DNA from 3 places in the Acinetobacter sp. NigerLNRRAM0016 genome. Region 1 is predicted to be linked to each of the others. Evidence: predicted binding sites of a transcription regulator. Region 1 holds the regulator's gene; each other region holds the start of a gene.
What was found. Region 1 encodes PhoB, which activates phosphate uptake and scavenging genes when phosphate is short. Its sites were predicted from a motif close to TGTCATNAANCTGTCATAA; they were not measured.
Positions count from the first base shown of each region.

Region 1 (11,107 bases):
AGTCATTCAATGAATTCTTTACCCGTGCTTTGCAAGATGGTGTGCGTGAAATTGACACCAATGCCAGCAGCATTGTGTCACCTGCGGATGGTGCGATTTCGCAATTGGGTCACATCGAATCGGGTGAAGTCTTTCAAGCCAAAGGGCAAAGCTTCTCGGTTGAAAAACTGATTGCAGACCCGCAGTTGGCAGAACCATTCAAACATGGTGAATTTGCGACGGTGTATTTATCTCCGCGTGACTATCACCGTGTACACATGCCCTTTGCAGGCACGTTGACGGAAACGCTGTATGTACCTGGTGAGCTGTTCTCTGTGAACCAGACTACGGCTGAAAATATTCCAGGTTTGTTCGCACGTAACGAGCGTATGGTGTGCTTGTTCGATACTGAATTGGGTCGTATGGCGGTGGTTTTGGTCGGTGCGATGATTGTGGCGGGCATTGAAACTGTGGCGACAGGCAAAGTAAAGCCGACAGGGCGTTTAGAACTGAATCAGCACAATTTGTTCCTTGAAAAAGGCGCAGAACTGGGACGTTTCTATTTGGGTTCAACCGCAATTGTTTTATTTGAACAAAACAAAATGCAGTGGGATGAACAGTTTAAAGCCAATTCAACTGTGGTGATGGGGCAGGCGCTCGGTCATACCGTGTAAGAAGATGCTTGAGGTGGCTGTGCGAGATAGCCATCTCAACATAAACTTTGAATAAGATTTAAAAATATAATGATTTAGCTCATGTGATAAAGACGTTCTTTCGGGAACACCACTTTAAAGATCGAGCCTTGATTTTCTTTTGATTCAATTTCTAAATGCGCGTTGTGCTGCATCAATACGTGTTTCACAATCGCCAGTCCCAATCCAGTTCCACCTGTTTGACGGCTCCGTGCGCTATCCACCCGATAAAAACGTTCGGTTAAACGTGGCAAATGTTTCGGATCAATGCCGATTCCAGTATCTTCAACCGTGAAATAGCCATGTTCGCCATCATCATGCCAACCCATGGTAATGGTGCCGCCTTTAGGGGTGTATTTAATGGCATTGGTAATCAGGTTACTGAACGCACTCGCCAACTCGGTATCTGAACCAATCAGGTCGCAATGACTGTCAATATCCAGATTCAGGGTATGACCATAATCGACATTGTAGGCTTGAGCATCATCAAATAACTGATTCATCAGGCTTGGCATTTCAATAATCTGGTTTTTGGCAATCTGTTTGTTGTTCTCCAGACGCGATAGCAGCAACAGATCATTTACCAAAGCATTCATGCGTTTGGTTTGCGCCTGCATTTGCTCGAAAGCTCGTTTCCAGCGTGGATTTAAATCTTCTTGGTCGGTAAAGGTTTCAATATAGCCACTCAGTACCGTCAAAGGCGTGCGTAATTCATGCGAAATATTATCCACAAAGTCTTTACGCATTTGCTCCAAGTTGTGCATGCGGGTCACGTCATAGGCCACCAGCAGACGGCTTTCACCACCGAAGCGGGTCATTTTGATTTGCACATAGTGGTCTTCAAATACAGAGGACTTCATTTTGATGCCGTCAGGAATTTGATCACTTTGTTTGAAGTAATCAATAAAACTCGGTTGGCGCAAAATGGTCATGATGTTGCGACCAAGATCCAGTGCCTGAATGCCCAGTAGTTTTTCTGCCGCAGGGTTCCACCATTCAATCTGGTGCGATTCATCAATCAGCACCACGGCTTCTGCCAGTGCCACCAAGGAAGACTGGGCACGATCAATCAATCCGACCATTTCGGCCTGAACAATCCGTTCTTGGCGCTGTGCACGATAGACGTTAAACAGCAAAGCCCCCCATATCCCATTTAAATTGGGCGGAACATCATAGGGACGATTGGAAATCCATTCATTGACCAAATACAAAGAACGTAATTGGAAAATAAAAAAAATCGAGAAACCAGCAAAAATGCAGATCCAGAAATACCCAATGCCAAAACCGACTAAGCTTGCAATCAGTAAGAGAAAAGCCAGTAAGCGTAAATCTTGTTTGGCAAAAGTCCACAAACTGCTATAGCGGAATTTTTGATGTTCACGGGCCAGTTCGGGGACGGGGTATGGTTCATACATAAAATTAAAATTAACCTAAAGCAACATCTGCACGAGTAGAGAAGCGGTAACCTGTACCACGTACGGTTTGCACAAAACGGTCTGCACCATAAGGTTCTAAAACTTTGCGCAGGCGGCGAATATGCACGTCAATAGTACGGTCTTCGATATACACATTACCACCCCAAACTTGATCGAGCAGCTGGGCACGGGTATAAGCACGTTCTGGATGGGTCATGAAGAACGCCAACAAACGGTATTCTGTTGGACCCATATCTAAAATATTGTTGCCAAAACTTACGCGTTGGCTCACAGGATCAAGCAGTAAACCATTGGCATCAATGGTTTTTTCACCACTCAGCGCATTGGCGCGACGCAGTACGGCTTTAATTCGAGAAACCAATTCGCGGGTGGAAAAAGGTTTGGTCATGTAATCGTCTGCACCTGCATCGAGACCTTGGACTTTATGGTCTTCTTCTCCGCGGGCTGTCAGCATAATCACTGGAATTTCTGATAGGTTTTCATCGCGTTTCAAGCGACGACATAGATCGACACCACTGACGCCGCCTGGCATCATCCAGTCGAGCAAAATCAAAGCAGGGCGCTGATCCACAATCATTTGATGCGCTTGTTTTGCATCTTCTGCCTGTAAGCATTGAAAGCCTGCCATATCCAAAGAGGTGTGAATCATCTCTCGAATCGGAAGTTCGTCATCGACGATTAGTATGTAGTCATCTTTCACAACGCAATATCCTATTGGTGATAACGGTAGGCCGTTTCTTATTTATGACAGGCTTATTACAAAGATTAATTATGACAGTATCATTGCAGAATAGGGCAGAATGCCGATTTTCGCAAAGTTTTGTGACAATTTTTAGTCGAAAACATGAACAATTTTAGACAGTCTAACTCTGGTTCATCTAACCAATTTCAAATTTTTGTAAAAATTAAATGGCTGTAATTTAATTTTTTTTATCCGAAAATGATGCCAATAATGTCACAAAGACCACTCTGCAAGAGGCCAATACATCTTCCATAGACTGTTTAAATCCACTCATGACCCAACGAATTGCAATCTGTGTGACATAACCATTTAAGCCTGTAGAAACCCATGAAATTTCACGTTCCGAATGCGGAATATTCGGCATCATCAACATGACAAAGGCATGAATCATGCGGTCAAAGCGCAGCATGGTTTCTCGAATGGTGGCTTGGTTATGCAGTTCTTGTACCAGCATGGCATCAATATAAATAATCCGTGCCATGCGTGGGTTATCTTTCAACGTGGTTAATAAAGCCGTTAAACCTGCATCGACCATTTTTTCATGACTGCTGGAGGCTTGCATAATCGCCTGCATTACATTCTGCTGCAGTTCATCAATCAGTTTCAGGAAGATGGTTTGAAACAGTTGATCGCTTTTTTTAAAGGATTCATAGAAATAGCGTTCTGTCAGCTTGGCTTCATTACAGATATCTTTGACGGTCACCGAAAAGAATCCATGGGTGCCGTAGACCTCGATGCCCGCTTCAATTAATTTTTCTCGACGTGCCTGTTTACGCTCAGCTAAAGACAGTCCTTTAAACTGGCGTTCTTTACTTTTGGTGGGGTTGTTATTGTGTTCCGCAGTGTTGCTATTGGAATAAGTCATAAGGGCAAAACGTAGCAAAGACTGGCTTTAGTTTAACAACTATTGTGGTAAAAACCTAAATTTTAGCCATGCTTGAAGTGGAGATGAGATTCGTCAGGCAATTATTGACAATGCATATTGTCAAATTTATATTAAAAGCGTCAACGGCATAGTGCAAAAAATAGCAGTGCTGGTATTGTGTCAAAGCCTATGCAACCCATAAGGATAGAGAATGAAAACATTTAACAATAAAGTAGCGGCCGTTACTGGTGCGGGTTCAGGAATTGGTCAACAACTGGCATTGCTGTTAGCCAAACAAGGTTGCCATCTTTCTTTAAGCGATATTAACGAACAAGGCTTGGCCAAAACCGTAGAACTCCTCAAAGACAGTAAGGTGCGTGTCACCACCCAAAAGCTAGATGTATCGGACCGCGAAGCCATGCGTGCGTGGGCAGAAGAAACCGTTAAAGATCATGGTTCGGTGAATATGATTTTTAACAATGCAGGGGTGGCATTGGGCTCGACCGTTGAAGGGGCGAGTTATGACGAACTGGAATGGATTGTCGGGATTAATTTCTGGGGCGTGGTGTATGGCAGCAAAGAATTCTTGCCACTGATCAAGCAAACAGGTGATGGGCATATCATCAATATTTCCAGCTTGTTTGGCTTAACGGCTCAACCGACACAATCGGCTTACAATGCCACAAAATTTGCGGTGCGCGGTTTTACCGAATCGTTGCGCCAAGAACTGGATATTGAAAACTGTGGCGTGAGTGCGCTGTGTGTCCACCCAGGCGGTATTCGCACCAATATTGCCAATGATGCGCGTATGAATGACAGCTTACGCAGCTTGGGCATGAATCCTGAAAAATCAGCACGAACTTTCAACAAGTTATTGCGTATTCCACCAGAAGAGGCAGCACGTGAAATTCTGAATGCAGTGCAAAAAGACAAGCGTCGAGTGTTGATTGGTAATGATGCGAAATCTTTGGATCTGATTCAGCGTATTTTGCCGACGGGCTATCAGAAAGTGACGGCAATGGCGTCGTCATTGAGCAAGCGTTTTAAATAATTCAAGAAACGTGCTGAGTTAGGTTCAGCACGTTTTTTCCTATCCATCATCCATTAAATTAAGGTCTTGACGGTTTTCTTTTTCCAGATCAATTGATAATACAGCCCTTGCATGATGCACAGGCTAACAAAAGCCAAAGCATAACCATACCAAATGCCTTTTAAGCCAAACCACTGACTAAACAGATAGGCACACGGCACTTCAATCAGCACAATCGCTGCAATGTTAATCAGCATGGGAATGTTGACGGTACCACTGGCACGCATAATCGACGCAAAAATTGCGCTGGCACCAAAAAATAAAATGGACCACAACACAATAAACAGCAGTTGTTGCCCTAGTGTCACCACTTCGGGGTCGGTAATAAATAGCGCCATTAAATATTTGGAGAACAGATACGCCAAAATCACCAAGATACCCGTGATGATGATATTCATGCGCAAGGCTGTGCGGGTGACTTTGGTGAGTAAATCGGCTTTGCCTGCACCAATCGCTTGAGCCGCAAAAATCGAGGCGGCAATTGAAATGGAAAGGGCTGGAAACTGAATGTAGTTCAGCACCTGATTGACCGCGCCATAGGCTGCGGTTGCTTCCGAGCCATAACGGTTCACCAGCCCGATGATCACTAAGCCTGCCACCGATGTGGTGACCATCTGAATGCCTGTCGGAATGCCCAAACTCAGAATGATGCGACTCAGTTCAGGTTGATGTCGGATATGTCTGAATAATTCGGCATCAGGGCGCAACGGGTGATGTTTTTTATTGAGATAGACCATTAAAAACAGCAGTACTGCAGCATAGCCAATGATGCTGGCAATGGCAGGCGCGATGATGCCCAATTTTGGAAAACCAAAATATCCTGCAATTAAAATCGGGGTGATGACAAAACCGATAATACTGGTCATGCCAAGGGCAATCAGTGGAGTAATACTGTCGCCCACACCGCGTAAAATCGAGGTATAAATAATATATACAAACAGTAGTGGGCTACCCGCCATCATCCACTGGACATAGGGTAAAGACAGATGCATGATTTCAGGGTCAATCCCCAGCAACAATAAAATCTGTTTGGCAAAAAGCACGCCCAAAAAGGCAATCACACTGCCGCCAATCAGGGTCATAAACAGGGTGGAACCGACTACACTGCGAACTTTTTCCAGATTTTGTGCGCCCCATGCCTGTCCAATCAGCACGGTTGAACCTGCCGATAAACCGATGATAAAAGCCAAGAGACAAAACAGGATGGGGAAATAGACTGCGACCGCAGCAACCGCTTGAACCCCAAGCATTTGCCCGACAAAAACCGTATTAATGGTGCCTGATAGGTTTTGTAAAATATTGGTGGCAATCAGCGGCAATAGAAACCAAAGAAATGCTTTCCAGAACTTGTCAGAATTGATCAAGGGACCATGAGGGACGGCAGCCATATTCGCGATGTATCATCCATAATTTTTTATTGTGCTCTTTGCAACATAACACAAGCCACAGGAAAAAAAGCAGGAGATCTGTTGAATTTTCACTGTTTCCAAGCACGAGAAAAATTGCCTAGCAGCGGTTCAGAATCTCGATGGCCTGTTCCAAGGTCTGTTCCGTTTTGGCAAAGCAAAAACGAATCAGGCGTAAATCTTCAGGAGGGTGCTGATAAAACACGGAAATTGGAATGGCGACAATGCCATGCTGTTCTGCAAGGAAGTGGCACATGTCCACATCGTTCAGATCGGGACGGATGGCGCGATAATCCAGATTCTGGAAATAGGTGCCCTGTGATGGAGTCAATTGGAAGCGAGAAGCGGCAAGACCAGCGGTGAACAGATCCCGCTTACGCTGATAAAAATCAGCGAGTTGCTGTACATGTTCAGGATGCTGTTGCATGTATTCGGCTAAGGCCACTTGTACAGGGGTGACCCCGCAGAAATTGGCAAATTGATAGACCTGACGGAAAACCCGCATTAATTCAGGGGCTGCCACACAATAGCCCGTTTTCCAGCCTGTGACATGGAAGGTTTTACCAAAAGAACCCACCACGAAACTGCGTTCACGCAGTTCTGGAAAGGACAAGGCCGAATAATGCGGTTGCCCGTCGTAAACCAAGTGTTCATAGACTTCATCCGACAGCACCACAATATTCCGCGCCTGAATCAATTGAATCAGTTGCTGCCAATCTTGCTTCGACCAAATGGCACCTGTTGGATTATGTGGAGTATTGACAATGATCATGCGGGTTTTGTCATTGATGGCTTCCGCGACTGTATTCCAGTCCACCTGAAAATCTGGCGTAGTTAATGGAATACGAATGGCTTGGGCACCGACCAAGGCGATGCTTGGCGCATAGCTGTCATAGCTCGGGTCGAACACAATCACTTCATCGCCCGCATGCAGGATGGCTTGAATGGCACTAAACAGGGCAATGGTGGCACCCGGGGTGATGGTGATTTCGTGGGTTGGATCAATCAGCAGTTCATCACGCTGAAGAAATTGCGCAGCCACTTGCTGGCGTAAGCTAAGTAAGCCATCACCCGCAGCATATTGATTAGAACCATGTAAGGTCGCATGGCTTAAGGCTTCCAGCAAGGCTTGTGGCGGCGCAAAGTCGGGAAAGCCCTGCGAAAGATTAAGGGCATTTAGGCGCTGTGCCATGGCGGTCATTTGGCTAAAAATCGTGACCCCTTGTGCAGGGAGTTTAGAGTGTATTTTGAGCATGACCGCTAACCTTGTCGGAGAAGAAACTGATTTAATTTAGCATGTTGCAAGGTAGGTACAAGTAGCATTCACGCGATTTCTACAGCTACCTTGCAGAATAAATTAAAGCAGATAATCCACCACAGCACGGATGATGCCGAGGGCGAGACCAATAAATGCGCCCACCACAACCCCATTGACGCGAATCATGTGCAAGTCGCCACCAACTTCATTTTCGATTTTGCCAATCATCTCGCGCGAGTCCCATTCATGAATGCGCTCGCTAATAAACCGAATCACTTTCTCGCTGTATTGATCACTCAGATTCACCGCCAGACCACTCATGCGGTCATTCAATAACTGGCGTACCGCCTGATTGGCGATGATGTTCTCACCGACCTGTTGAATCGCCACGCGCAGATTGGCCGCGATGCCCGAATCGGATTGCATCAGATCGGCTTTAATGGCATCACATAAAATCACCACCGCACCGCGAATAAAATTCAGTACTTGCGGGCTATCCAGCAGGGCATCTTTGCTGCGATTCAGGCGTTGGCTGGCGCTACTGTTGCGATCCTGTAACTGGTACATCAGTTCTTGGGCGGTTTCCTCAATCTGTTGTCGCCAAGGGTGTTCTGGGTTTGCCAGCATTGACTCTACCCGTTCAATCAGGGAATCGATGGTACGCTGTTGCACATCAATGCCAATCCAGCTGGCCCCTTTCGCCAGTTTGGAAACGCCCAGTTCTTTAAACAGTTTTTGCGTCAGTTCACGGGTTTGCTCAGGGTGCGTGATCATCCAGTCATGCACCACATCCAGACCGCGTTGCAGCACATCCTGATGGAAGTCATTTTCAATCACGGCACGCAGCATTTCGCTGGCCAGCATATTCACATCGGTATTGCGGACCCATTGCACACTGTTATTTTGAATAAAGCGACCAATCTGCTCCTGCCCGACAAAGTCAAAGATTTTAGGAACCGTTTGCTGAATCACTTGGGTGACTTGGGTGTTGTTGTGTGGATTCGCCAACCATTGACCGACCGCCAGACTCAAGTCGATATTTTTCAGACTGCGTTCCACCACTTGCGGCGAGAGAAAATTCTCCTGCACAAAACGCCCCATCGATTCGGCAATACGTGCTTTGTTGCGCGGAATAATTTCGGTGTGGTCACGTAAAAACTTAGGGATGGGCATCTTGCCAAAGGGATTGCGGAACAAGACGGTAATCGCATACCAGTCCGCCAAGCCCCCGACCACGCCAGCTTCGGCAGATAGCATCAAGATATGAATTAACCATACATATTCGGGCAAAAACTTGGCAGCCACCATCAAGATGAGCCAAGCCAGTACGGCCATGATCAAGGCGATGGTCGCAAAGCGTTTACTGCGTTTTAGACTGTCCGAACTGGTGCTCGCAACCTGCATATCAAGATCCTAAGTCATCTGTTAACGATTAATTGGCGGGTGTCACGGGTTGAGGCTGAATCACCTCACCCGTGGCAGTGAGTCCGTACTTTTGCCCTAAAGATTGCAAAATTAACGTGGCATCAAAGGCATCGCTCGGAGCTTTATCTTTTTCCTTATAACACTCAATGGTATAGGAGACTTGCACAGGGTCAATATTGACCACTTGTGGCGTATCGTAAAACGGATCAGGCCAATAGCCTGGATAGCGGCGATAGTAGCCACGTGGGTAATAGCCATAAGGATAAAAGGAGGGTGAACGATAGACCACCGCCTGACGGGGTGGTTTATTGGTGAGATTGCTCGGGTCATCCAGCACTTTAAAATAACGGAAGCCATTTTTGACCGTGGTTTGCGCGGCTTTGACCAAGGTAATTTCTTCCGCCATCCCATAGTTCATATTTGGGTCGGCTTCAAAACTGATACGATAGGTTTGTGTATTCATCGGATAGGTATTAAAACGCCCCAATTGATCAAAAGTTCGCGGTTTAGACGGGGTAGAGGCGCAACCCGCCAGTGCGAGCGTGATCAGGGTCAGGGCAATAAGCTTGGTTTTCATGTTCATACTCCGCTGATTGCTGGTGAAATAGGGGAGAAACGGCCACAACATTTGCGTTTAAAAATGGCTATTCGGTTGGGTCAAAAATTCTAATTCTTCAGCACTGGACGCGCGTCCTAAAATACGATTTCGGTGTGGATAACGTCCAAATTGGTCAATGATGGCTTTGTGTTGTCGTTCAAATTCTAAAGCAATCGGATGTCCCAGTTGTTCAAATAAGCTTAACCCAAATTCATGCACCCGCTGCGATTCGCTGTGCATAAACGGCATGTATAAAAAATAGCGCTGTTCGGGACTGAGTTGTAAATGATGTTGCCCCAAAATGGCTTCTTGTGCCAAGCCCAATGCGAGTGCATCTTGGGCAAAAGCAGCGGCTTGATCACGGTATAAATTGCGAGAGAATTGATCCAGAATAATGACTTCGGCCAGACGACCTTCAGGTTGTTGTCGCCATGCCCAGAGTTCACCCAAGGCTGCCTGTTGATGGATCTGACTAAATTTTTCTGCCAACATTTGATCAAATTCACTGCTTTTTGCAAACCAGTTCGGCTGGGTTTCGGGCGCATACCAAAAGTTCAAAATATCCTGATAATTCATTTTTATTACAGATCCTTAGCAGTTATTCTTCCATAAAATCATATTTTTTTGGTGTCTTATAGAGTAACTTTGTGATAAAAAATTGCCGCAATAGGGTGAGCTTTTTAAGAATTTTTTACATCGACCCGTTGAACATGAGCGATGTCACCCCTATTAATGCCAGTTATCTGATTTACTGAATCTTTTCGACAGAAGCCAGAAATGTTGCGAATCTGCTGGAAAAATAGACAGCGTGTCATGTGGCGGCATCAAATCACAGTATACTGATATAAACTGATGATTTTATTTTAGTAGTTCTTCCAATAAGCGAGATGATAATGAGTCAACCCGAATCGACCTCTCAAGCTGTGTTTCCGACTTGGGTGGATTCTTCGCTGTTACAAGGGATGTTACGTGGTATAGAACGTGAAAGTTTGCGTATGCAAAGCAATGGTTTTTTATCGCAGGCAGATCATCCCCAAGCTTTGGGATCGGCTTTGACCCATCCGCATATTACCACCGATTATTCAGAAGCCTTGATGGAGTTCATTACTCCTCCACAAGACACCATTGGCAAAGCTTTAACGTATTTAAAAGATATTCATGCAGTGGTCCATCGTCATTTAGAGCATGAAGAAAAGCTCTGGCCATTGTCGATGCCGTGCATGCTGGACAGTGAAGAAGACAACATTCGATTGGCGCAATACGGCAGCTCCAATATTGGCCGTTTCAAGACTCTATATCGTCGCGGTTTAGGCGTGCGTTATGGTCGCCGGATGCAGACCATTTCTGGGGTACATTATAATTTATCCTTCCCAGACAGTTTATTTGCCGCCTTACAACAACAAGAAAGTGATGCAGATTTACGCCAATTGTCTGCGCAAGATTATCGCAGTCATCGTTATTTTGGTCTGATTCGTAACTTTATCCGTCTTACCCCACTGGTGATGTTCTTGCTGGGTGCCAGTCCATCGGTGTGTAAATGTTTTATGACGGGTCGTGAGCATCATTTGTTGCCACTGTTAAAAGGCACCTTGTATTTGCCCTATGCCACTGCTTTG
Region 1 is NZ_JBSYVT010000018.1:13,019-24,125, reverse strand. Features, by position in the region: gene asd (archaetidylserine decarboxylase) at 1-653, shown strand, start outside; gene phoR (phosphate regulon sensor histidine kinase PhoR) at 728-2,086, opposite strand; gene phoB (phosphate regulon transcriptional regulator PhoB) at 2,097-2,807, opposite strand; gene ACWQ4X_RS12095 (TetR/AcrR family transcriptional regulator) at 3,028-3,714, opposite strand; gene ACWQ4X_RS12090 (SDR family NAD(P)-dependent oxidoreductase) at 3,926-4,765, shown strand; gene ACWQ4X_RS12085 (MATE family efflux transporter) at 4,819-6,192, opposite strand; gene ACWQ4X_RS12080 (methionine aminotransferase) at 6,311-7,465, opposite strand; gene ACWQ4X_RS12075 (DUF445 domain-containing protein) at 7,568-8,872, opposite strand; gene ACWQ4X_RS12070 (CC0125/CC1285 family lipoprotein) at 8,901-9,470, opposite strand; gene ACWQ4X_RS12065 (DUF924 family protein) at 9,528-10,067, opposite strand; gene gshA (glutamate--cysteine ligase) at 10,385-11,107, shown strand, end outside.

Region 2 (11,107 bases), on a different contig from region 1:
CGTCGATTTGATGTGCCATGTGATCAGTTTTAAACCCAGACTTTGCGCAACCTGCTCAGCCAATAGGGTTTTACCTGTTCCAGGTTCACCTTTGACCAAAAGCGGTTTTTGTAAAGCACGTGCAGCTTTCACTGCCAATTTTAAACTATCAGTCGCGATGTACTGGCTTGTACCAGTAAATTGTTGAGTATCAACAGACATAAGATGACCTTATTTTTTATTTAAAGTGGTGAACTTTTCTTGTTAATTACAGAAATTTCGCGTTTATCGCTATATTTAGACCAGCAATATCCCACGATCAACCCCAAACCAAGAACACATAAAATTGCAGATAAATTAAACCAGATCAGTGAATGTTCTTTGGTGAGAACACCAAACATTAACCCAAAGAAGGCCGGAGCAATTGAAGCATTTGTCCCTTCAGAAACCGTTGGGGTCAGCATGACGGCAAAAACAAACACCCAACTGATGCCACCGAACGGTTTAGGTAAACGCTTTGCGATTGCATACCAGCACCATAAAATAATGATGCTGCCAAGCAAATACACACTGATTGCAATCGTATCTTCAGGAATTGTGTCTAAAATTGAAAGAAGATTATCCATAGTACAACTCCTGAAAATGATTAAGCACCACGCAAGCCTTCTGGGGCTACTGCATTCGGATTAATTAACCCTTCTGGTGGCATTTGAATAAAGAAACCTTTGGTTTCAATCGAATCCATTACATGCAACACATTGGCGCGCGCCAACTTACGCGTTTCAGTTAACTCAATGTGCATAACAAAAGTTGCACGACCAAAAGCATTACGTAATACTTCTGGAACAACTTCTAATGGATTTGATGCTTCTGCATCATTTTCAGCAGGACGAGCAACATAGAGATACATCTCATCTTTTTTGCTCGATTTATAGATAGAACAATGCATGCTTAGAACATTACTTCACTTAGAAAATACAGCGTCAAGCATACAACAAAAAATAATCTGATTCAGTAGTGATTATTAACGCAGCAGTCGTCAATTTGTCTAAGTGTCAATTCTTTAGACAAATAGCTCCGACTATTGCGCAACTTGCATTTGTGTCGACAAGTATTGCTGATCTTCGTGCAGGACTCGAATAAGAGGCTTGGTCAAAAGCTCATAGCGCCAGCCCAGTAAATAATTCGGCAAATCCTGCTCATCAGTGCCTGACACAATATGTTGATACAGCGCATTGAGCCATTTTTTACGCAGCAAGACTTCTTTGGGTACTGTCGTTTCACTGACTACGCTTTGAATGACAGTATCAACTTTTTGACCAATTTCTTTGGATGAATGACGAATTGGACGTGCTAAGCGTAATGGCCACTCTTCCTGAGCAGGTATAAATTTCAATAAATCCAAAATGGTTTTGCCATGCTCACGCAGTACATTCTGACGAATATCCTTGATACTGCTCAACTGAAAATGGTTTTTAGGATTTTTCTCAACCAAATCAATGATGGACGAGTTTCTAAGAATAAAGCTGCGCGGCTGATTCAGTGCTTTCACCATTTGTTCACGCCAAACGGCCAATTGCTGAATCTGCATTAACTGACGACGAGAATGACGGTAATTGCCAATATCTTGATATAGCATCGCCAAAGGTGTTTCTTGACCAATTTCATAAGTCAGATTGCGGCAGTCTTCCTGTGCAAAATCCAATAACTGCTTTTGATTTAGCTCGGATCTGACTTTTTCTGCCAACGCCATAATGTACAGTACATCATTGGCTGCATAATTCAATTGTTCAGGAGACAGTGGGCGCGCTAACCAGTCTGAACGTGTCTGATCTTTATCAATATCCACATTCAACATGTTTTTTAGCGCATTTTGATAACTGACCTGCAAACCATGTCCTAAAAATGACATCCCGATTTGCGTATCAAATACATTATTCAGTGACTTATCTTGAGCATAATGATAAATCAGATCGATATCTTCCCCGCAAGCATGGAAGACATTCAGTTGAGCAGCAAAAATCTTTTTCCAGAACAGCGTTAAATCTAGAGTAGTGCCATCCAGCAAATACACCTGATCAGCAACATTTATTTGGAATACCCCTAGTTTAGGCCATAAGGTATCCACTTTAATAAACTCTGTATCAAGTCCATAAATGGAGTTTTGGTCCATGATGGACAAAAAGTTTTCTAAATCTGTCTGATGCTGAATAAACTGAAACATACTGCCGAGTCTAGGAATAGATTCTCTAAAAAGCTATCTTACCTGATATATAACAATTAGCTATAAAAATTTTCAATTTAGACTAAAGAATTACTTAGTTTTTAGTATATAAGCTCTATTTGTCTGTTTATTTATACATTTTTTATATTATGGATTTTTTAAAAATATACCAATCGTTAAAATAAAAATTAAAAAAGACCCATTCTATCGTGACTAAATCTACATGAAACAAGCCGAAACTTATTTCATGCGCATACGGTTATGTACAGCCTGACTCAGTGTATGACTATCAACATATTCCAACTCACCGCCTTGTGGTACACCTTGAGCAATTCTGGTCATATGTACGGGCAAGTGTTTACATGCTTCGACCAGATAATGTGCGGTAGCTTGTCCTTCTACAGTTGCATTGGTCGCCAGAATAACTTCATTAATCTTCCCATCCGTTAAGCGTTGCACCAAATGTGGAATTCCGATTTCATCAGGTCCAATCCCATCAAGTGGTGACAGATGCCCACCGAGCACATGATATTTACCACGAAAACTGCCACTCTGCTCAATCGCCATCACATCAGCTGGTGACTCAACCACACATAAAAGCTGGTCATCACGCTCTGTAGAAAGACAAATATCGCAAACTTCATCTTCAGTTAACGAATGGCAGACACAACATTCGTGAATATGATTGGTTGCTTCATTCAAGGCGTGTGCCAAACCCACCGCACCTTCCCGATTTTTCATAATCAGATGCAGTGCCATACGCTGTGCAGATTTCGGACCCACACTCGGTAAAATTCTTAAAGCTTGAACCAACTGTTCAAATCGATCACTAAACACTTAATTTTCTCAATAAAAATACCTCCCTAATAAGGGAGGTAAGACACCACAAGGGATTAGAACATGCTAGCTAGGCCTGGTGGCAAGCCCATACCTGAACTTGCACCTTTCAATCGCTCTTCAGAAATGACTTCCGCTTGACGTGCAGCATCATTCATTGCAGCAGCAATTAAGTCTTCAATCATGTCTGGATCATCTTGTAACAATTCAGGATTAATCTCGATACGCTTTACCACATTACGGCAAGTCATGGTAACTTTAACTAAGCCGCCACCCGCTTCTGCGTGAACTTCAGTTTGAGCAAGCTCTTCTTTGGCTTTTTTAAGATTCGCTTCCATATCTTTTTGCATGCGTTGTGCTTGCTGCATCAGCATATTAATGTTCATTAAAATCTCCGAACATAAAATTAAAAATTAGATTAAGTCTAAACCACGTGCGATATCACGAATAATATCATCAATATCTTCTAAACCAACAGAAACGCGAATTAAACCTTCGCTAATCCCCGCTGCCTGTTTTGCTTCAGCTGACATTCTGCCATGTGATGTCGTCGCAGGATGGGTAATCGTTGACTTCACATCCCCCAAATTACTGGTAATTGATAAGAAGCGCGTGTTGTCAATGACCGTCCAAGCTCCTGCACGCTCACCTTGCACCACAAAAGAAACCACGCCACCAAAACCAGATTGCTGTTTCTTCGCCAACGCATGTCCTTCGTGGTTTGGCAAACCCGCGTAATAGACTTTTTCAACTTTAGGATGCGCATCGAGCCATTCTGCTAATTTTTGCGCACTGGCACAATGTGCTTTCATACGTAAACTTAACGTCTCTAAACCCTTTAAGAAGATCCACGCATTAAATGGGCTCATCGAATTACCGAGTGTACGAATAACACCGTTAATTTCTTCAACCAAATTATCTTTACCTACAACCGCACCACCTAAAGCACGACCTTGACCATCAATATATTTCGTTGAAGAATAGATAATCAGGTCAGCACCAAACTTAATTGGCTGCTGTAAGATTGGGGTACAGAAAGTATTATCAACAGCGAATAAAGCGTCATGTGCATGCGCAATATCAGCAATCGCTTGCATATCACCCACTTGAGCCAATGGGTTCGACGGTGTTTCAATAAATAAAAGACGCGTATTTGGACGAATCGCCGCTTTCCAAGCGTCTAAATCTTCCAAGTCTACAAACGTAACATCGACACCAAATTTGATGACATATTTCTCAAACAGCGAAATGATCGAACCAAATACAGCGCGTGAACACACCACATGATCGCCCGCTTTTAAGTAAGCCAAAGTTACAGCATGCACTGCTGCCATACCTGAACTGGTCGCAACTGCACGTTCAGCACCATCTAATACGGCTAAACGTTTTTCAAATGCTTGTACAGTTGGATTGGTATAACGTGAGTAAGTATTTCCTTCAATTTGTCCTGAAAATTTAGCTGCTGCATCTGCTGCATTTTCACAAACGAAAGAAGATGTTAAGAAAATTGGCTCACTATGCTCACCTTCAAAAGTTCGTGTGTGTCCGGTACGAATCGCTAAAGTGTCTAATTGATATTCGATGTCGTCGTATTGGCTCATTTCTACGATTCAGTTCTCAGAACTGCCTTTGTGAATAATTGCCAACATTTTGAGCGCCTACGGCATTTCAGGTCAAGGTAAAATATAAAATTATCGTTTAGACTTCGAGCAAATCTTTTGGTAGGTCAATAAAATGCCCATAACAACAAAACTAAAACACAAGATCAGTCGTCACAAAGTTCAGCTTAACAACTTATCCACCCGGTTCTTTAAGCAACATTCGCTTATTCTTTCTGAAAGTACGCCTTATGAAATTGTGGCATACAACGATTATGCCAAAGTCCGTTATTATCCAGCGTCTGTGAGACACTTTCTTGAACCTCTCGTTCTAGTCGCCCCATTTGCGATTAATATGGCAATCTATGACTTATTTCCTTACCGATCATTAGTTCACCATTTTCAAAATCAGGGTTTTGATGTGTATTTAGTGGAATGGAAACATTTTCGCTTTCGCGACCATCATATTCATTTTTTTAACCATTATTGACTATGCCTTGCCAGACTGCATACAAAAAATACGTCAACATGCGGGTTCCGAGCAAATTTCACTGCATGGTTGGAGCATGGCAGGTATATTTGTCTTACTTTATAGTGCCTTGCAACAACCTAATTTTGTAAAAAACTTAATTGTTTTAGGCAGCCCCATCGACAGCTATGCCTCTGGAATCATTGGTAAGCTGAATCAAGGCATGTATCAATTCATTCAACATCATCAAACTTTGAATCAACTCTTATTCTCCAAGCAAATACCTAAAAGATATACCCATACACCAGGACGCTTAAATTCGATTGGCTTCAAAATACTCGACCCTAAAGGATGGTATGCAAGCTATAAAACTTTATTCAGTAATTTGGGTGACCTAGAAACTGTTCGAGAAAATGCGACCATTGGCCACTTTCTAAATAATATGATTGATTATCCTGGTGGCATCAACCAAGACATGATTTTTAGGGTTTGGCTTAAAAATGAACTAAAACATGGTGTTATTCAACTCGAAGATAAGCAAATCAATTTAAATTCAATCACCTCATCGCTGTTGATTGGCGCAGGTCAAAGCGATCAGCTGGTTACAGCAGATGCAATAAAACCATTAACTGAATTGACAAACAGCCAAGATGTCACGTTTACTCTTATCCCTGGAGGACATTTGGGTTTAATGTCAAGCAAAGCCAGTGCTGAACAATTTTGGCCCGAATTAACCTCATGGCTAGAACAAAGATCGACAAAGATATAAAGGAAAGACCATGATTCATTCAGTTGCATTTATTGGCTTAGGCGCGATGGGCTATCGTATGGCGGCTCATCTCCCTAAGCATTTTGAAACCGTTTTTGTGTGGAATCGAAATTTCGCTAAAGCAGAACAACATGCAACTGAATACGGCACCCTCGCAGTAGCTTTACAGGATGCCGTACAAGCCGATGTGATTTTCTCTTGCCTACCCACAAGTCAAGACGTTGAAGCATTAATTTCAGGTCTAGAACTAAAGGCTGGTAGTATTTGGATTGACTGTACCAGTGGTGTACCTGAATCTGCAAAGAATTTAGCTGAAGTATTAGGTACGCAACAGGTGTCATTTTTAGATGCGCCAGTGAGCGGGCAAACCATCGGTGCAGAAAATGCAACTTTAACCGTGATGGTTGGCGGGCAAACTGAAGCATTTGAAAAAGCGTTACCAGCCTTACAGGCGGTTGGCAAGCTGATTAAACATGTAGGTGATTCTGGTGCGGGATTTGCCGTTAAAGCGGTAAACAATATGCTGCTTGCTGTGAACCTATGCTCAGTTGCGGAAGGATTTACTACTCTAAAAGCACATGGCGTCAATCTTGGCGAAGCATTGGATTGTATCAATGCCTCGAGTGGTAAAAGTGGCGTCACTGAAACAGTTTTACCTCAACGCGTATTAAATCGTAGCTTTCCACTGACCTTTGCGTTACCTTTATTGGCGAAAGATACTGGTATCGCATTAGATTTAGTTCGGGATGCCAAACTTTCTGCGCCAGTCATTGCCCTGACCCAAAGTCTCATTCAAGCCGCAAGTGATCTTTCGCCAGCCGAAAGTGATTTTTCTACTGCCGTTAAACTATATGAGTCTTGGAGTAAAATTACCCTAGAGTAATAAATTGCCATTGAAGATGACAAATTAAACCCAATATTGTAATAAGGTGTTTAAAACATACTGTTACAAACCATGAGGAAACTCTTATGAGTAAGTTGCTTATTGCTTGTCTTGCAGGTCTATCAACTTTTATTGGTGCCAATACGTTCGCTGCAACACCAGAACAAGAGTGCCAAAAACTGAAAAACGATCATGATGTCATTTATGCATCTAAAGGTTTCTGTTTCAAAGACCCTGAAGCAAAAGCAAAGTTTGGTAATGACAACTGCTATACAACCAAGCCAAAGTTTTCTGACAAAGAACAACAACGCCTTGATGAAATCAAAGCGCGTCAAAAAGAGCTGAACTGTAAATAATCACTCAGTCTCCTTATTTTAAGGAGACCATTTAAAGGAATAATGATGGCTTACGACGATCAAAATATTTTTGCAAGAATTTTGCGCGGTGAACTTCCAGCAATTAAGGTCTATGAAGATGATCAAGTTCTTGCATTTATGGATATCATGCCACAAGCAGATGGTCACACCTTAGTCATTCCAAAAACACCCGCGATCAACCTGCTAGATCTTCCTGCTGAAGCAGCTGCTTATACTATTCAAGTGACACAAAAAGTGGCACGTGCAATGGAAAAAGCCCTAGGTGTAGATGGCATTATTTTAATGCAACTTAGTGGCGCTCCAGCGGGACAAACCGTTCCACATGTCCACTTCCATCTTATTCCTACCAATGTGCATCAACTTGGAAAACATGCTGCACAAATGGGTGATCAAGAAAAGATTAAAGCGCAAGCCGAAAAGATTAAAGCAGCTTTAGAAGCATAATGTATTGATTCGAACATTAAAATGGAGCCATAAGGCTCCATTTTTTTACTGCATAAAAGTAAAATGCCATAAATCCGATAGTTATCCAAACACGTATCGTCATCAAACTGTCATTTAGCTTTCACCTTGCTGTCATATAGTTTGCAGATACTGCATAGCAAGTTGGTGAGCTATGTAACGAATTGTACAGAAGCGAGCTAAAAATAAGAGTTTGTAGGCACTTGCCATAAAAATCGTGTTTTGGAGAAATCTCAATGAAAAAATTGCTACTTGCTGCAGCAGTGACAACTTTAAGCTTAAACGCAGCGCAAGCAGCGCCAACACTGTACGGTAAACTCAATGTTTCTATTGACAATATTGACAATACTGACTTTGCTGGAAATGATGCAACAGAATTAAACTCAAATTCATCACGTATTGGTATTAAAGGTGAAGAAAGCTTAACTGACAAGATTTCTGCGATTTACTTAGCTGAATGGCAAGTTAACGCTGATGGTGATGGTACTGACCTTGGTATGCGTAACCGCTATTTAGGTATTAAAGCTGCTGGTGTTGGTACCTTAAAAGCAGGTCAATTTGACTCTTACTTCAAAACTTCTGCGGGTAAATATCAAGATATCTTTAACGATCACAACTACCTTGATATTACAAAAACCATGCATGGTGAAGAGCGTTTAAAAAATGCGATTGGTTTTGAATCAGATCCTAAGCTTTTAGGTGGCTTTAGCTTCAATGCAATGGCGTTATTTGGTGAAAACGGTGAAACTGGCTACACCACTGAAAAACGTGATGGCATTGGCGATGGTATTTCTACATCACTTAACTACGACAACAAAAATATCGGTTTAGCGTTAGCTGTTGCAGGTAACTTTGCTGTACCAGGTGACTATAATGCACTTAGCTTAAGCAATGTTGAATCTGATGCTTACCGAGTAACAGGCTCTTATGATTTCAGCAAAATCGGTCTAAATGGCTTTGTACTTGGCGGTTTATGGCAACATGCTGAATTATCAGACTCGCCTTCTGCTGCACAACTTGAAGCAGATGGTTTGAACAAATACGCGGCTTCAGCAGAAGAAGAATCTTGGGTAGTCGCTACGACTTATGCGATTCCAAACACCAAAGTTGCTTTAAAAGCACAATATCAATCAGCAGTTACAACAGCTGATGCAATGGAAGATCTCACAATTGATCAATATGGTATTGGCTTAGACTACAACATTAACAAACAAACTCGCGTTTACGGTGTAGTAGCACAACAGAAACGTGATTGGAAAGAAGATGACAAACGTACCGTAATTGGTGCTGGTATGGAATTTAACTTCTAATCCAACCTTGTTTAAAAAACACGCTTCGGCGTGTTTTTTCATTTAGGCTTAGACCAATTCACCCAAGAGCTTGTACCACGCGATTCTATCGGTACGGTATCAATCAAGCGATCTTTTAAAATATCAGTTAGATTCGTCTGCTCTGCTAAACGCGCTTTGACTGAATGAATACATTCCCGATCACCAAATTCACACCGATCCAACGTGGTACCACCACAAGGACCATTTGCTAAACCTTTTGGACACGTTTCTGGGCAAATATATAATGTATCTGCAAGGCGACACTGACCACAGCTCTCACAGCCGACTACCCCATGTTTAGAGAAGTATTCAGACTTAATCAGCAATTGATTCGCAAAATGCCCCGACCAAAGCTTAGCATTAAAAAATTTACGTCCAACATTGCGTGCAATCCTGGAATCAAACATTGAATCATGCATCAACTGCATGGTTTTAAACTTTAATACTTGTTCAGAGGACACTGATTTTTTAAATACTTCGACCTTAGGCTTTAGCTCATACCCAGATATTAAGCGATTTAATATCTTCCATTCATGTAAACACTGTTCCAGACTAAGATTTTTAAATCGTTCTAAAGCACCTTCTAGTTTTCTTTGTTCCTCAACCTTATGACAAGCAGACAAATGCACACCTGCATACCCCCAATGACGGCAAATTAAAATCTGTAGGGCGCAACGTGCATAAACATTTTGCTCTGCAACTACAAGATTTGACTCTTGTTCTTGCTTAAGGAGTTGAAGTATGTGTGGTGTTAAAACAATGCCCGCAACTTTATGTTTATCCATAAATTCTGCACGTGACAAGGTTAAGGGCATCACACAAGCATACAGATCAACACCAATATGATGTTCATCTAAATACTGTTTAGCCTGCTTTAAAGCCTCCAAATCAAATCCAAGCTGGGTAATGACATAATCTGCCCCTGCATGAACTTTCTTGTCTAATTTATAGTATTGAGCAGCAAGCTCAGAATGAGCATATTTAAAAGGATTAAGTGCCACACCCACTTTTATTTCTGGTGCCAGCTTTTTCGACTGCATTACAGCATTGACTGATTCTAAATAGCGTGTCCGTGGTGTATTACCTTGACCATTCTGATGCTGCTTTAACTTATCCCCTGTCAGCAACAAAACATTTGAATATCCCTGATTTTGAGCCGCTTGAATAAAGCAGTCGAAATCTTTGATATCCCGACCTTTGCCCGAAAAATGCAAAATTTTAGGAATTTCGGCTGCATAATTCTGCGCTATCACTAATGGTTCAGGATCGTTATCAGTTCGTACACGATCTGCTAAGGTCATCATGACAGGATAACCCGCTATCTGAGATGGCACAGGTTGAACATGTTTGGTTGGCAAGAATTCTAGAAAAATAGAAAAAGGCTGAAACGAGGAAGAATCAGGATGTAAAGGCATAATATCAGGAAGATAAGAGACAAATGTCAAAAATGAGCGCTTTATTATAAAAGATGAAAATGCTCATATGCAAAACAAATAAGTGCCTTATGAAAATTGAATTCTACAAGGCACTCAAAAGAAGCCATTGGGCTATCAAATAATTACCAGCGGAATTTGTTCCAGTTTTCAGGATTCGCCCAATATTTAGAATTAAACCAATCTGGTACATGCTTATAGTTCAAAATATTAAATTGCCAGATCGCCAAACCGCCACACTGCTCTGTTTTTTCAATTAGCTGAGTGAAACCCAGTGCACGCATCAGCTTTTCATCCTGCTCACCTGTCACCACGACCAGCTTTTTGGCCATTAGATCACGCAACTTGACCAAGAACTGTGATTTCACTACATCAGATAGGCTATGCATTTCAGGATTATCCAATAATACAAAGCCCAAATCATATCGCTGCGTAAAAGGCAGACTTAAAAACTCAGTTACGTTAAAATAAGTCCAACGAATTGATTGATTCTGGTCATATTGTTCTAAATTTTGACCAATACACAATGCAGTTTGAATAGGCTGTTCCTGAGATAAATCGTCTAGCATAGAAGTGATGACATTCTGTTCAGCCATAACTGCATCCTTATTATTTGAGTGAGCTTTTCATGGAACTACAAGGCATTTGTCATAAAATGCATGCAGGTCTCAAGGACCTTAGTGTAACTGATCAACAGACTCGCAAGGCAAATGTTGAATACAAATTTATCCTAGATCGCGCAGAA
Region 2 is NZ_JBSYVT010000024.1:12,498-23,604, forward strand. Features, by position in the region: gene ACWQ4X_RS13955 (AAA family ATPase) at 1-201, opposite strand, end outside; gene ACWQ4X_RS13960 (hypothetical protein) at 222-605, opposite strand; gene ACWQ4X_RS13965 (YcgL domain-containing protein) at 626-928, opposite strand; gene ACWQ4X_RS13970 (ribonuclease D) at 1,061-2,203, opposite strand; gene recR (recombination mediator RecR) at 2,444-3,040, opposite strand; gene ACWQ4X_RS13980 (YbaB/EbfC family nucleoid-associated protein) at 3,097-3,426, opposite strand; gene ACWQ4X_RS13985 (O-succinylhomoserine sulfhydrylase) at 3,454-4,641, opposite strand; partial or broken gene ACWQ4X_RS13990 (alpha/beta fold hydrolase) at 4,775-5,876, shown strand; gene ACWQ4X_RS13995 (NAD(P)-dependent oxidoreductase) at 5,887-6,759, shown strand; gene ACWQ4X_RS14000 (YARHG domain-containing protein) at 6,846-7,115, shown strand; gene ACWQ4X_RS14005 (HIT family protein) at 7,161-7,580, shown strand; gene ACWQ4X_RS14010 (porin) at 7,835-8,908, shown strand; gene ACWQ4X_RS14015 (methylenetetrahydrofolate reductase C-terminal domain-containing protein) at 8,947-10,344, opposite strand; gene ACWQ4X_RS14020 (DUF6231 family protein) at 10,488-10,958, opposite strand; gene ACWQ4X_RS14025 (DUF2797 domain-containing protein) at 10,991-11,107, shown strand, end outside.
Region 2: the regulator PhoB is predicted to act here: its motif matches at 7,678-7,696, upstream of ACWQ4X_RS14010 (porin).

Region 3 (11,107 bases), on a different contig from region 1:
ACATTACAGTCAAACCTAAAGGCTGGTTAGCACGATTATTTGGAGCGTAAATATGGCAGGATTCTGGAGTAAACTATTCAGTAGTGACGATAAACCATCAAGCGCGCAAATGGCGAAAGACCGCTTGAAAGTCATCGTGGCTTCTGAACAGGGGTTAGGAAAACGTTTAAGCCAAGATAAAATTGACCAAATGAAAAAAGAGATCATGCAAGTGGTCAACCGATATGTTCGCGGTGTGGATGAACAACATATTCAAATGTCGGTTCGCTCAGAAGCAAATATTGAAATGCTTGAGATGAATATCAATTTGCCTGAAGAGCGATAATCTGAATTCTGATTAGTCAAGCAAATTGATTCAAGGCAAAATAGCGACAGCTATTTTGCCTTTTTAGTTTGAAAAGAATATACCAAGGAGTTTGCGATGGCATTATCTCAGCCAGCAACGTTTAATGAAGAATGGTCGGATGAGCGCGTTTTTGCCTATTTAAATCAGCTTCCTCCTGCAGGAGTTAATGCCGACTTTCATGTTCTTTACCACGCATTCAAACACATGCGCCCAATGGATTATCAACGCTTGTTAACTCAATTTGTTGCTGATGGTCGTGATGTAAATGCAACCAATCCGCAAGGTCAGCGTATTCATGATGTGATTGCTGAATACCCGCGCCAACGTGCTGAATTTCTCGAAGTATTGGCAAAATTTGCTTAAGCTTCAAAGCCTACCTCGTGTAGGCTTTTTTATTTCGACGCTAAAACAAAAATTGCATCAGCACAGGAAAACTCAATGCAAATAACAGGGTTTGCATGCTGATAATCGCGGCCATGAGTTGACTGTCACCATTAAAGAATCGGGTCAGAATATACGATGCCGAAGCCGTAGGTAAAGCAAAAAATACCACCAATACCTGAATATGCAATGCTTCTAGCCCCAAACCTTTCCCTATCGCATAAGTCAAAACAGGCACCAGCAGCAATCGCGACAGGCTATTCCACATCACTCGCCAGAAATCAGGTTTTAACTGGCTAAATTGCAGTGCAGCGCCAACCGAAATCAGCCCCAAGGGTAAACTGGTACTTGCCAGTAATTTCAATAATTGCGCAGCACCTGCATACAAGCTCAATCCCGACAAATTAAATAAAATTCCCGCCACACACGCCAGAATTAAGGGATTCTTGCCAATCGAGATCAAGGTCTGGCGAAACTGCCCCGTTGCACTCTGGCTAAACGACCACACCGAAAGCACATTCACCACAGGAATGGCCACTGCAATGATCATGGCAAATAAGTGCATCCCTGTTGCACCAAACATCAACCCCATTAAAGAAAGCCCGATATAGGTATTAAAGCGGATCTGGCTTTGTAGGTAGACACCAAAACGGCGTACGGGAATGCGCACATAGACCTTAAGAATCAGTAAAAACACACTAACCAGCAGGATGACCAGCAGCGAGCAGATGTAGAGACTCAGGATTGAACTCAGCTCTAACTTCACATCCGCCAAATTGCTAAACAACAACGCTGGGAATAAAATGTAATAGTTTAATTTCTCAGAATTTCCCCAAAATTCATCTTGTAAAAAGCGAGTTCGTTTAAAGATGTATCCCATCCCAATCAAACCGACCAATGGGAAGAGTGCCAAAATCATGTTCATTGTGATGTTCCAATTCCTGTACACAAGTCTGCTTTGACTCGCGTTGCAATCAGAATATAATCCTAATCTACACTCATAATAAAATGAGTATTTACTCATACCTCTAATGACTTTTAGCCAGCTTGAAATTTTCTTATTGGTCGCAAAGCACCAAAGTTTTAGCAATGCGGCAAAACAACTGGGAATTTCTCAGTCTGCCGTTTCACATGCCATTAAAAGTCTGGAGCATTTTTGGCGTGTGCAGTTGTTTAGTCGTGAACAGAACACTGTACTACTCACCGATATTGGACAGCAGCTGCGTATTCATGCTCAAGAAATTTTAAATACAGCACAAGTGATGCAACAGCAAGTCGCAGCAACGCATGGGCTACAGCAAGGCAGCTTGAGAATTGGTTCCTTTGGCGCATCCGCATCAATTCACCTTTTGCCTGAACTGCTACAGGCTTTTAGAACACAATATCCAAACATCGAGGTTTTTGTTGAAGAAGGCACCGATGATGAAGTCACGCAATGGATTTTAAATCAGCAGGTGGATGTCGGGTTTGCGGTCCTGCCCAATCATCAACTGGATACCTTCCCGCTGATTAAAGATATTTTTATTGCGCTGATTCCCAACTCATACCCAATTGCACAAATGAGTCAGGTGGATATTACCCAGCTCAAACACTATCCCTTTATTTTGACCAAAGCGGGCAGTCAAACGCATATTGAAAAACTGCTCAAACAATATGAAATTCAGCCCAAGATTCAGTATCAACTGTCGCAACTGTTAACCATTTTAAATATGGTCAATCAGCACGAAGGGATTTCTATTGTGGCGGATATGGCGATGACACCTGAATTACTGGCGCTACATCCCAACGTTGTGAAAAGACCCTTGCTTCCCAATACACAACGCGAGATTGGACTGGCAGTCCGCAATCAAAAACTGATGAGCCCCGCAACACGCGCCTTTATCGAGCTTGCACAGACCATGTTCTATGATTAGATCCAATAAAAAAGCCTGCTAGAAAGCAGGCTTTTTTGAGAAGCAACATTAAACCAGAATATCACGTTTGCCATTGGCACCCATGGAACTCACAATGCCATTTTCTTCCATCTGGTCAATGATACGAGCAGCACGGTTATAACCCAAACTAAACTTGCGCTGTAAAGACGAGGTAGAAGCTTTACGGGTTTCTAAAACAAAAGAAACACACTGGTCATACAAGGCATCTCGATCAGAACCTGCATCCCCCTCTTCGAAACCACGTGAAGTTGGCTCTTCATCATACGGGGTTAAAATTTCATCGATATAGTCTGGATCACCACGCTCGCGCCATGCATCACAAATCCGGTTAACTTCATCATCAGAAATAAAGGCACCATGCACACGTTCAGGCTCAATTTTACCAGGTCCTAAAAACAGCATATCACCATGCCCCAGCATATCCTCGGCGCCGCCAGCATCCAGAATGGTACGCGAGTCAATTTTACTGTTCACACGTAAAGCCACACGGGTTGGGATATTGGCTTTAATCAAACCGGTGATCACATCAACCGATGGACGCTGTGTCGCCAGGAGTAAATGAATCCCTGCTGCACGTGATTTTTGTGCCAAACGGGTAATCATTTCTTCCGCTTTTTTCCCGACCTGCATAATCATGTCTGCAAATTCGTCCGCGACAATCACAATTGAAGGTAAAGGAGTTAATCGCGGTGCGCGTTCACCTACTACGGAATCACTGGCTTTCCACGTTGGGTCAATTAAGTCTTCGCCATTCGCCAGTGCTTCTTCAACCTTGCGGTTATAGTCCGCAAGTTTACGAATTTTCAAGAAGGACATGAGCTTATAACGGCGTTCCATTTCATTGACACACCAGTTTAAAGCACTTACCGCATCTTTCATGTCGGTCACTACAGGCGTGAGCAAATGCGGAATATCGTTATAGTTCGCCAATTCCAGCTGCTTCGGATCAATTAAGATTAAGCGCAATTGATCTGGCGTATATTTCAGTAACATCGACAAAATCATCGAGTTCACTGCAACAGATTTACCCGAACCTGTTGTCCCCGCCACCAACATATGTGGTGCCTTGCCCAAGTCCGTGATCACGGGATTACCGGAAATATCCTTACCCATTGCCATAGACAGTAAGCCCGCTGGGTCACGATATGCAGGTGTTTCCAAGAGTTCAATCAAGCGCACCATTTCACGTGCACTATTGGGCACTTCAATCCCAATATACGGTTTGCCTGGTATGACTTCGACCACGCGCACTGACGCCATCGACATAGAACGCGCCAAATCTTTAGAGATATTGGTCACTTTAGAAGCTTTCACCCCTGGCGCTAGATCCAGCTCAAAACGTGTCACGACTGGACCCGGTTGAGCCTCCACCACTTTGGCTTTGACATTAAACTCTTGCAGCTTAATTTCGAGTAATTCAGACAGGCGCGCCAATTGCTCGGCCGTAAAATTGACCTTTTTATTCGGATCGACACGATCCAGCAATTCCAAACCCGGTAAGGTTGGTAAATCACGACGTTTTTGTGCCACCTGCATGGCACGTGACATCGGTCGTCCAGCGGCATCCGTCAATGGCGCATCAAAATCGAATTCATCTTCGTCTTGTGGTTTGCCAGCAGTTTCTTGCCACGCTTCGATAAATTCTTCTTTCGATAACTCAGCTTTGCTCTGTGCGGCAGTATTTGCAGCAATTGCTGGCGAAGCATGTTGAATCGGTGCTTGTACAAATGCAGAAGATTGCGCATAGGATGATGTCGTCGGCTGCGTTACTACAGCAGCAGCTTCAGCCTGTTGCTCTTCCGCATCAAAATCATCCAGAAAACGATCTAATTCATCATTCAATAAACGTGCTTTGACTGCACCTTCCGCAACGCCAGCGGTTGTTGCTGTCGCTACGGTTACACCCACAACTGCCGATTCAGCAATCGCGAGATCAGCCGCATATTCAACAGGTTGAATGACTTGCAGTTCAGGACGTTGAAATGGAGTATGGATATCAGTTGCCGTTTTGCCACTTGGTACGGCCGCGAGCAAATCATCAAAAATTTCGTCGTCGTCCCAATCGACACTACTTTTGGCTTTGTTGGCTGGAACGTCAAGCTGGACATCAGCAGGATGCTCTCGCTGAACCACCGAACCAAAGTCATGCTTGGGAATGACCGTTTCATCTTCGGCTGCTTTGAGTAATGCCTCAATATCTTGTTTGTGCTGATGATCATTATGGGTATTCAGCGCACGCCACACTTCACCTGTCGCAATTTTACGCTGACTGTCTTGTTCGAGTTGGTGTGCTTTGGCTAAAGTTTTCTCAAACTCTTCGTCATCATCTAAATCAATCGCCATATCTTGAGTCGTGGTTGACTCTTTCTGCACCATATCATCAAACAAACGTTCTGCTGCAGCGCCTGCAACGAAAGGTTGCTCTACAGGTATTTGCGGCTGAGTTTCAGCTGTGGATTCTACAGCTACAGAAGTCTTGCTCGGTGCAACGGCAACCACCTGTTTTTTCACCTGTGGTGTAGTACGGTCAAAATCCGACTCACTTTCAGGCACATTTTTATAGAATAAATCTTGTAAGTAAGCAGGTGTCGCTTGCAGTGTCTCCCAAGTCTTATTCCACTTCACGCCAAAAGCGAGGGTAAACAATACCAGCCAGAAGACGATCAAGAAAATTGCTGCACCATAGATGGTCAGAAGCTGACTTAAACTTTGCCCCAACTCATAACCAATAATGCCACCAGAGGCATTGGCTAAAGTGTCCGCAGGCACTTCCCAGAATAAAAACAATAAAGTTGCCGTTGCCAACAGGATAAAAAATTGGGCAGCATAACGAAATGGTCGGTTCAAAAAGCTACGTGGCCACCAGACCTGAATTGCTTCAATAAATAAAAAAATTGGAATGAGTAAGCTTGCCCAGCCTAAAAATCCAAACAATAAATCTGAAATCCATGCTCCTGCAACACCACTTGCATTTGACACCTGTTGAGTGTCACTCGAAATATGCATCCAACCTGGATCAAAAGGCGTATAAGTGACTGTTGCAAGGAACAGATAAATCCCAAATGAGACTAAAAATAATGTCATCATTAAGCGCTGTGCATAAGCACCCGACACCGCAGTCATACTCTGTCCTGTAGGCATTTTTTCATTCATGTTTTTCTGGAAAACAACCTGAATTTGTTTCTTAATAAAACCTGATATTATGCACCTGTTCAAGTAAAAAAGATGCAAGATTATGAGGGCTTGTTGTTAACTTTATTCTATATAGCTCAAATCGATTTGCATGATCAATATTACCCACATTGATCACACACAACTGTTATACACTTTCACGTATAATTTCATAAATTTTGAAAGAAAAAAAGGATGTCGCGAATGAGCGCTCGTCACTCACGATTAATTATTTTAGGTTCTGGCCCTGCTGGTTACAGCGCTGCGGTTTATGCTGCACGTGCTAATTTAAAACCAACTCTGATTGCAGGCTTACAATTGGGTGGTCAATTGACCACAACAACCGAAGTCGATAACTGGCCGGGTGACCCTGAAGGTTTAACAGGTCCAGCGTTGATGGAACGTATGCAAGCCCATGCAGAACGTTTTGGCACTGAAATCGTGTATGACCACATTAATGAAGTGGACCTGAGTGTTCGTCCATTTGTGCTTAAAGGTGATATGGAAGAGTTCACCTGTGATGCGCTAATCGTTTCAACAGGTGCGACTGCCCAGTATTTAGGTTTAGAATCTGAAGCTAAATTCATGGGGCAAGGCGTGAGTGCTTGTGCAACTTGTGATGGTTTCTTCTATAAAAACCAGAAAGTCATGGTCGTGGGTGGTGGTAACACTGCTGTGGAAGAAGCACTTTATCTGTCTAACATTGCTTCACATGTGACTTTGGTTCATCGCCGTGACAGCTTACGTTCTGAAAAAATCCTACAAGACCATTTATTTGAAAAAGAAAAAGAAGGCAAAATTAGCATTCTTTGGAACAATCAAGTCGATGAAGTGTTGGGTGACAACACGGGTGTGACTTCAGTACGTTTAAAATCAACGACTGATGAAAGCACACAAGATGTAGACGTTCAGGGCTTATTCATTGCCATTGGTCACAAACCAAATACGGGCATGTTCGAAGGTCAACTCAACTTGCGTGATGGCTATATTCAAGTACAAAGCGGTACTTCAGGTAATGCCACTGCAACTTCAGTTGCTGGTGTATTTGCAGCGGGTGACGTTGCAGACAGTATTTATCGTCAAGCCATTACTTCTGCAGGTTCAGGCTGTATGGCTGCACTCGATGCTGAAAAATATTTAGATGCACTAGGTTCATAATCTTTTACATCAAACAAGACCGCCCAATTTGGGCGGTTTTTTTATGTATGATAGAGCAAAGAATGACACTTTGAATGACATCATGCCACACACTTTAGCGCCTTCTGAATTTTTATTTCCTGATCCGATTGCCTCTGACCCAGAAGGACATGGACTGATTTGTATTGGTGCAGACCTCTCCCCTTCCACCTTGTATGAAGCCTATACCCACGGTCTCTTTCCATGGTTTTCAGCCGATGAACCAATTTGCTGGTGGTGCCCAGAGCCACGTTGCATTATTCGACCTGAACAGTATCATCCAAGCAAATCCCTACTGCGTAACATGAAGAAGCATGACTATAAAATTACCATCAATCATGCTTTTGAATCTGTGATTCGCTCTTGTGCCCTGCCGCGTAGCTATGCCGATGAAACGTGGATTTCAGAAGACATCATTCAAGGCTATTTGGGCATGTTTGCTGCGGGCTATGCCTATAGCGTGGAAGTCTGGGAGCAGGAGCAGCTTGTCGGCGGACTATATGGCGTCAGCATTGGCAAGGGCTGTTTTGGGGAATCCATGTTTAGCACTCGTAGCGACGTATCGAAAATGGCGTTTTACACCCTCATGCTGCTCGGTCAGGAGAATAAACTCGCATGGATTGATTGTCAGCTGGTCAATGAGCATTTGCTCAGTCTCGGTGCCTGTACGATTTCTCGACAAGAGTACTTAAATTCGTTACAAGATATTATAAAACAACCCCCTATCGATTGGAAAAAGTATCAAGAGGGTGTATTTTCAAGTAAAAGAATAGCGTTATCTGCGCAGTTAATCGAATGAGAACAATAGAGGGATCTTTATGAATTCTTATCACCCGAAGTCCCTGCTCAATGATTTGCAGTACTACATTACACCACCACATGAATGCAGTTACCTTGAAAAAAAATCAGCACGGATGGTTTTTCTAGATCCAGCACATCGGATTGATGTGGTGACTTTATCCGAACTTTCTCGGGTTGGATTCCGCCGTAGCGGTGACTTTGTCTATCGTCCCGAATGTCACCTGTGCCGACAGTGTCTGTCTTGCCGTGTGCCTGTACAAGACTTTCAGATGAACAGTCAGCAAAAGAAAGCATGGAAGCGCAATCAAGATTTGACCGTAAAAATTAGCCAGCCCAAAGATGCCAGTGATGTACATTATGCCTTGTATGAACGTTACATCCGTGAACGACATGCCGATGGCGATATGTTCCCCCCAAGTTATGATCAGTTTGAAAAATTCCTGATTCATAGCTGTAGTGAAAGCTTTTTCCTAGAACTTTGGAAAGACGAACAATTACTGTGTGTATCTACCTGTGACCAACTGGATGATGGTTTGTCTGCGGTATATACCTTTTTTGATCCCGATGAAAACCGCCGTTCTTTGGGAGCTTTTGCCATTATGAAACAAATTGAATATGCTCAACAGCAACAGCTGGACTATGTCTATTTGGGTTACTGGGTGCCACATTCCAATAAAATGAACTATAAATCGCAATACACCCCGTTAGAACTGTTACTGGATGGGCAATGGCGTCGCATTAATCGTTCCCTCAGTACCGAAGAAATCCAGCTGTTGGGAAACTCCTTAATGACCACACTCCCCTCAGGCTGGAACAACTCGATTATTAAATAAGCCCATATAAGATGGAGCGAATTGGCTCCACCCAAGGCTATTTAAACAATTGCGAAAAATCATCGGTACAGGCTTTGACCATAATAATGGCATGCTCGCGTCCGCCATTTGGGCAGGGATAGTAATTTTTACGCAAATCAATCTGATGGAAACCCGATTTTTCATACAATGCTATTGCAGCCTGATTACTTTCCCGCACTTCCAAAAAAATTTGTACAGGTTGATTTTTTAAGAGTGCAATCGATTGATCTAATAGCTGATAGCCCAAGCCTTTGCCCTGCTGATTCGGATGAACCGCCATCAAGAGTAAATTCGCTTCATCCAAGACAGGCTGTAAAATGCAAAACCCCACCACTTGCCCAGCCTGCTCAATCACCGTACTTTGGTAACTCTCTACTGCATCCTGAAATTGCGTGATTGTCCAAGGATGGCTTTGCACCAATTTTTCAATTTGAGCGACAGCATTGACATCGCTGTGCTGCATTAAACGAATCATGCCTGTTCATCTTACTGATCTATATGAACAGGCATTATAAAAATTTTTTGCCTAGAAACGAACAACAACAGGGATATTTTTAATCTCCCCATGCTGTTTCAAGTTTAGAATCTAGCGCTACAAACCTAGTTTCGCCTTCCAGTTCGCCAATAAACTGATGGTATCCAAATGATTTGGATGAAAGCCTGGTTTAAAGTACGCCAGCATTTCACGTCCCATTCCTGTAATAATGCCTTTGGACGGACTATAGCCATAAATGTAGATGTCTTTTAAAGCCTTAAAATTAAGTTGCTTGTCTTGTTTTAATAAGCGTAAGACAAAATAGCTTTGCACGACAAATAAGGTTGCCATGGCCGCAATTAAAGAGCCACAACGCGCGAAATAAGCTTTCATACCCGTTCCAAAAACCCCTTCAAAGACATCGTAAGCTACGGCTTTATGCTCATTCTCTTCGACTGCATGCCAGTACCACATGGTCGACATGGTTTCATCAGTCATCAATTCCTGAATATGTCGATTAATCAGTAATTGCGAGGCAATGGTTGCCGTAAAGTGTTCCAGCGCGGTAGTTCCCATCAAGTCGATCATTTCTTGGGTAACACCTAGAGGCTTAAACAAAATAGCAGCGGTTTTACGAAAACCTTGAATGACTTGATCAGTTTGCTGTTCTAAACGCGCGACATCATGTCCGTACTTTTGTGCTGAAGCATTAAAGCCCACATGTTCTTGGGTATGCATGGCTTCTTGACCAATAAAGGCACTGATTTCTTTTTGCAAAGCCTGATTGTCTTTAATGGCGGGGTGATAACGAACTGCACGTACACTATCAATAAAGAATTGCTCACCTGCTGGAAATAGTGCCGATAATGCGGTCATAAAATGTGTCAGCCCTGCAGAACCATTCATCCAATATTCAGGCACATTTTCAAAATTAAAATTCATATGGCGTACAGGGAAACTTGCACCTGCGCGATTGGTAATTTTTACCTTAGCATTCATCCTGAGACTCCTATAGACCCCTACGGTCTAACCTGCTTTATGCTTGTTTTTCTTGTTTCTAATATTACGTTTTTCACCACAAGCGATAAGGGCAGATAGGGTCAAGGAACTATCAGTTAAGGACAGTTTTAAGGGGAAATTGTCTGACAATTACAACTATGTTTAATAAATCAAAATCCAATAAAAAATTCGTTTTATGAAATCTATACATATAAAAAAAGCGCCCCAAAGGAGCGCTTTTTTCACACAATAAAGTGATTATGCAGTTACTTTCGCAACAACACCAGCACCTACTGTACGACCACCTTCACGGATCGCAAAACGTAGACCTGGGTCCATTGCGATTGGGTGGATTAATTCTACTGACATTTCAACGTTGTCACCAGGCATTACCATTTCCACGCCTTCTTGTAATTGGATTGCGCCAGTTACGTCAGTCGTACGGAAATAGAATTGTGGACGGTAACCGTTAAGGAACGGAGTATGACGACCACCTTCTTCTTTAGAAAGTACGTATACTTCTGCGTCGAATTTAGTGTGTGGCTTGATTGTACCTGGTTTAGCAAGTACTTGACCACGTTGTACGTCTTCACGCTTAGTACCACGAAGAAGAACACCACAGTTCTCGCCCGCACGGCCTTCGTCAAGAAGTTTACGGAACATTTCTACGCCAGTTACAGTTGTTTTAACCGTATCTTTGATACCAACGATTTCAACTTCTTCGCCTACTTTAACGATACCAGACTCAACACGGCCTGTTACCACAGTACCACGACCAGAGATTGAGAATACATCTTCGATTGGCATTAAGAATGCTTTGTCGATAGCACGTTCTGGTTCTGGGATGTAAGAGTCAAGCGCTTCAACAAGAGCAAGAACTGAAGACTCACCATACTGACCAGCGTCGCCATTAAGCGCAGCAAGAGCAGAACCACGGATAATTGGAGTGTCATCACCTGGGAAGTCATAA
Region 3 is NZ_JBSYVT010000015.1:47,170-58,276, reverse strand. Features, by position in the region: gene minD (septum site-determining protein MinD) at 1-50, shown strand, start outside; gene minE (cell division topological specificity factor MinE) at 53-325, shown strand; gene ACWQ4X_RS11015 (PA4642 family protein) at 422-709, shown strand; gene ACWQ4X_RS11010 (AEC family transporter) at 750-1,652, opposite strand; gene ACWQ4X_RS11005 (LysR family transcriptional regulator) at 1,759-2,640, shown strand; gene ACWQ4X_RS11000 (DNA translocase FtsK) at 2,689-5,784, opposite strand; gene trxB (thioredoxin-disulfide reductase) at 6,037-6,990, shown strand; gene aat (leucyl/phenylalanyl-tRNA--protein transferase) at 7,073-7,807, shown strand; gene ACWQ4X_RS10985 (arginyltransferase) at 7,827-8,642, shown strand; gene rimI (ribosomal protein S18-alanine N-acetyltransferase) at 8,680-9,138, opposite strand; gene ACWQ4X_RS10975 (metal-dependent hydrolase) at 9,256-10,137, opposite strand; gene tuf (elongation factor Tu) at 10,396-11,107, opposite strand, start outside.
Region 3: the regulator PhoB is predicted to act here: its motif matches at 5,895-5,913, upstream of ACWQ4X_RS11000 (DNA translocase FtsK).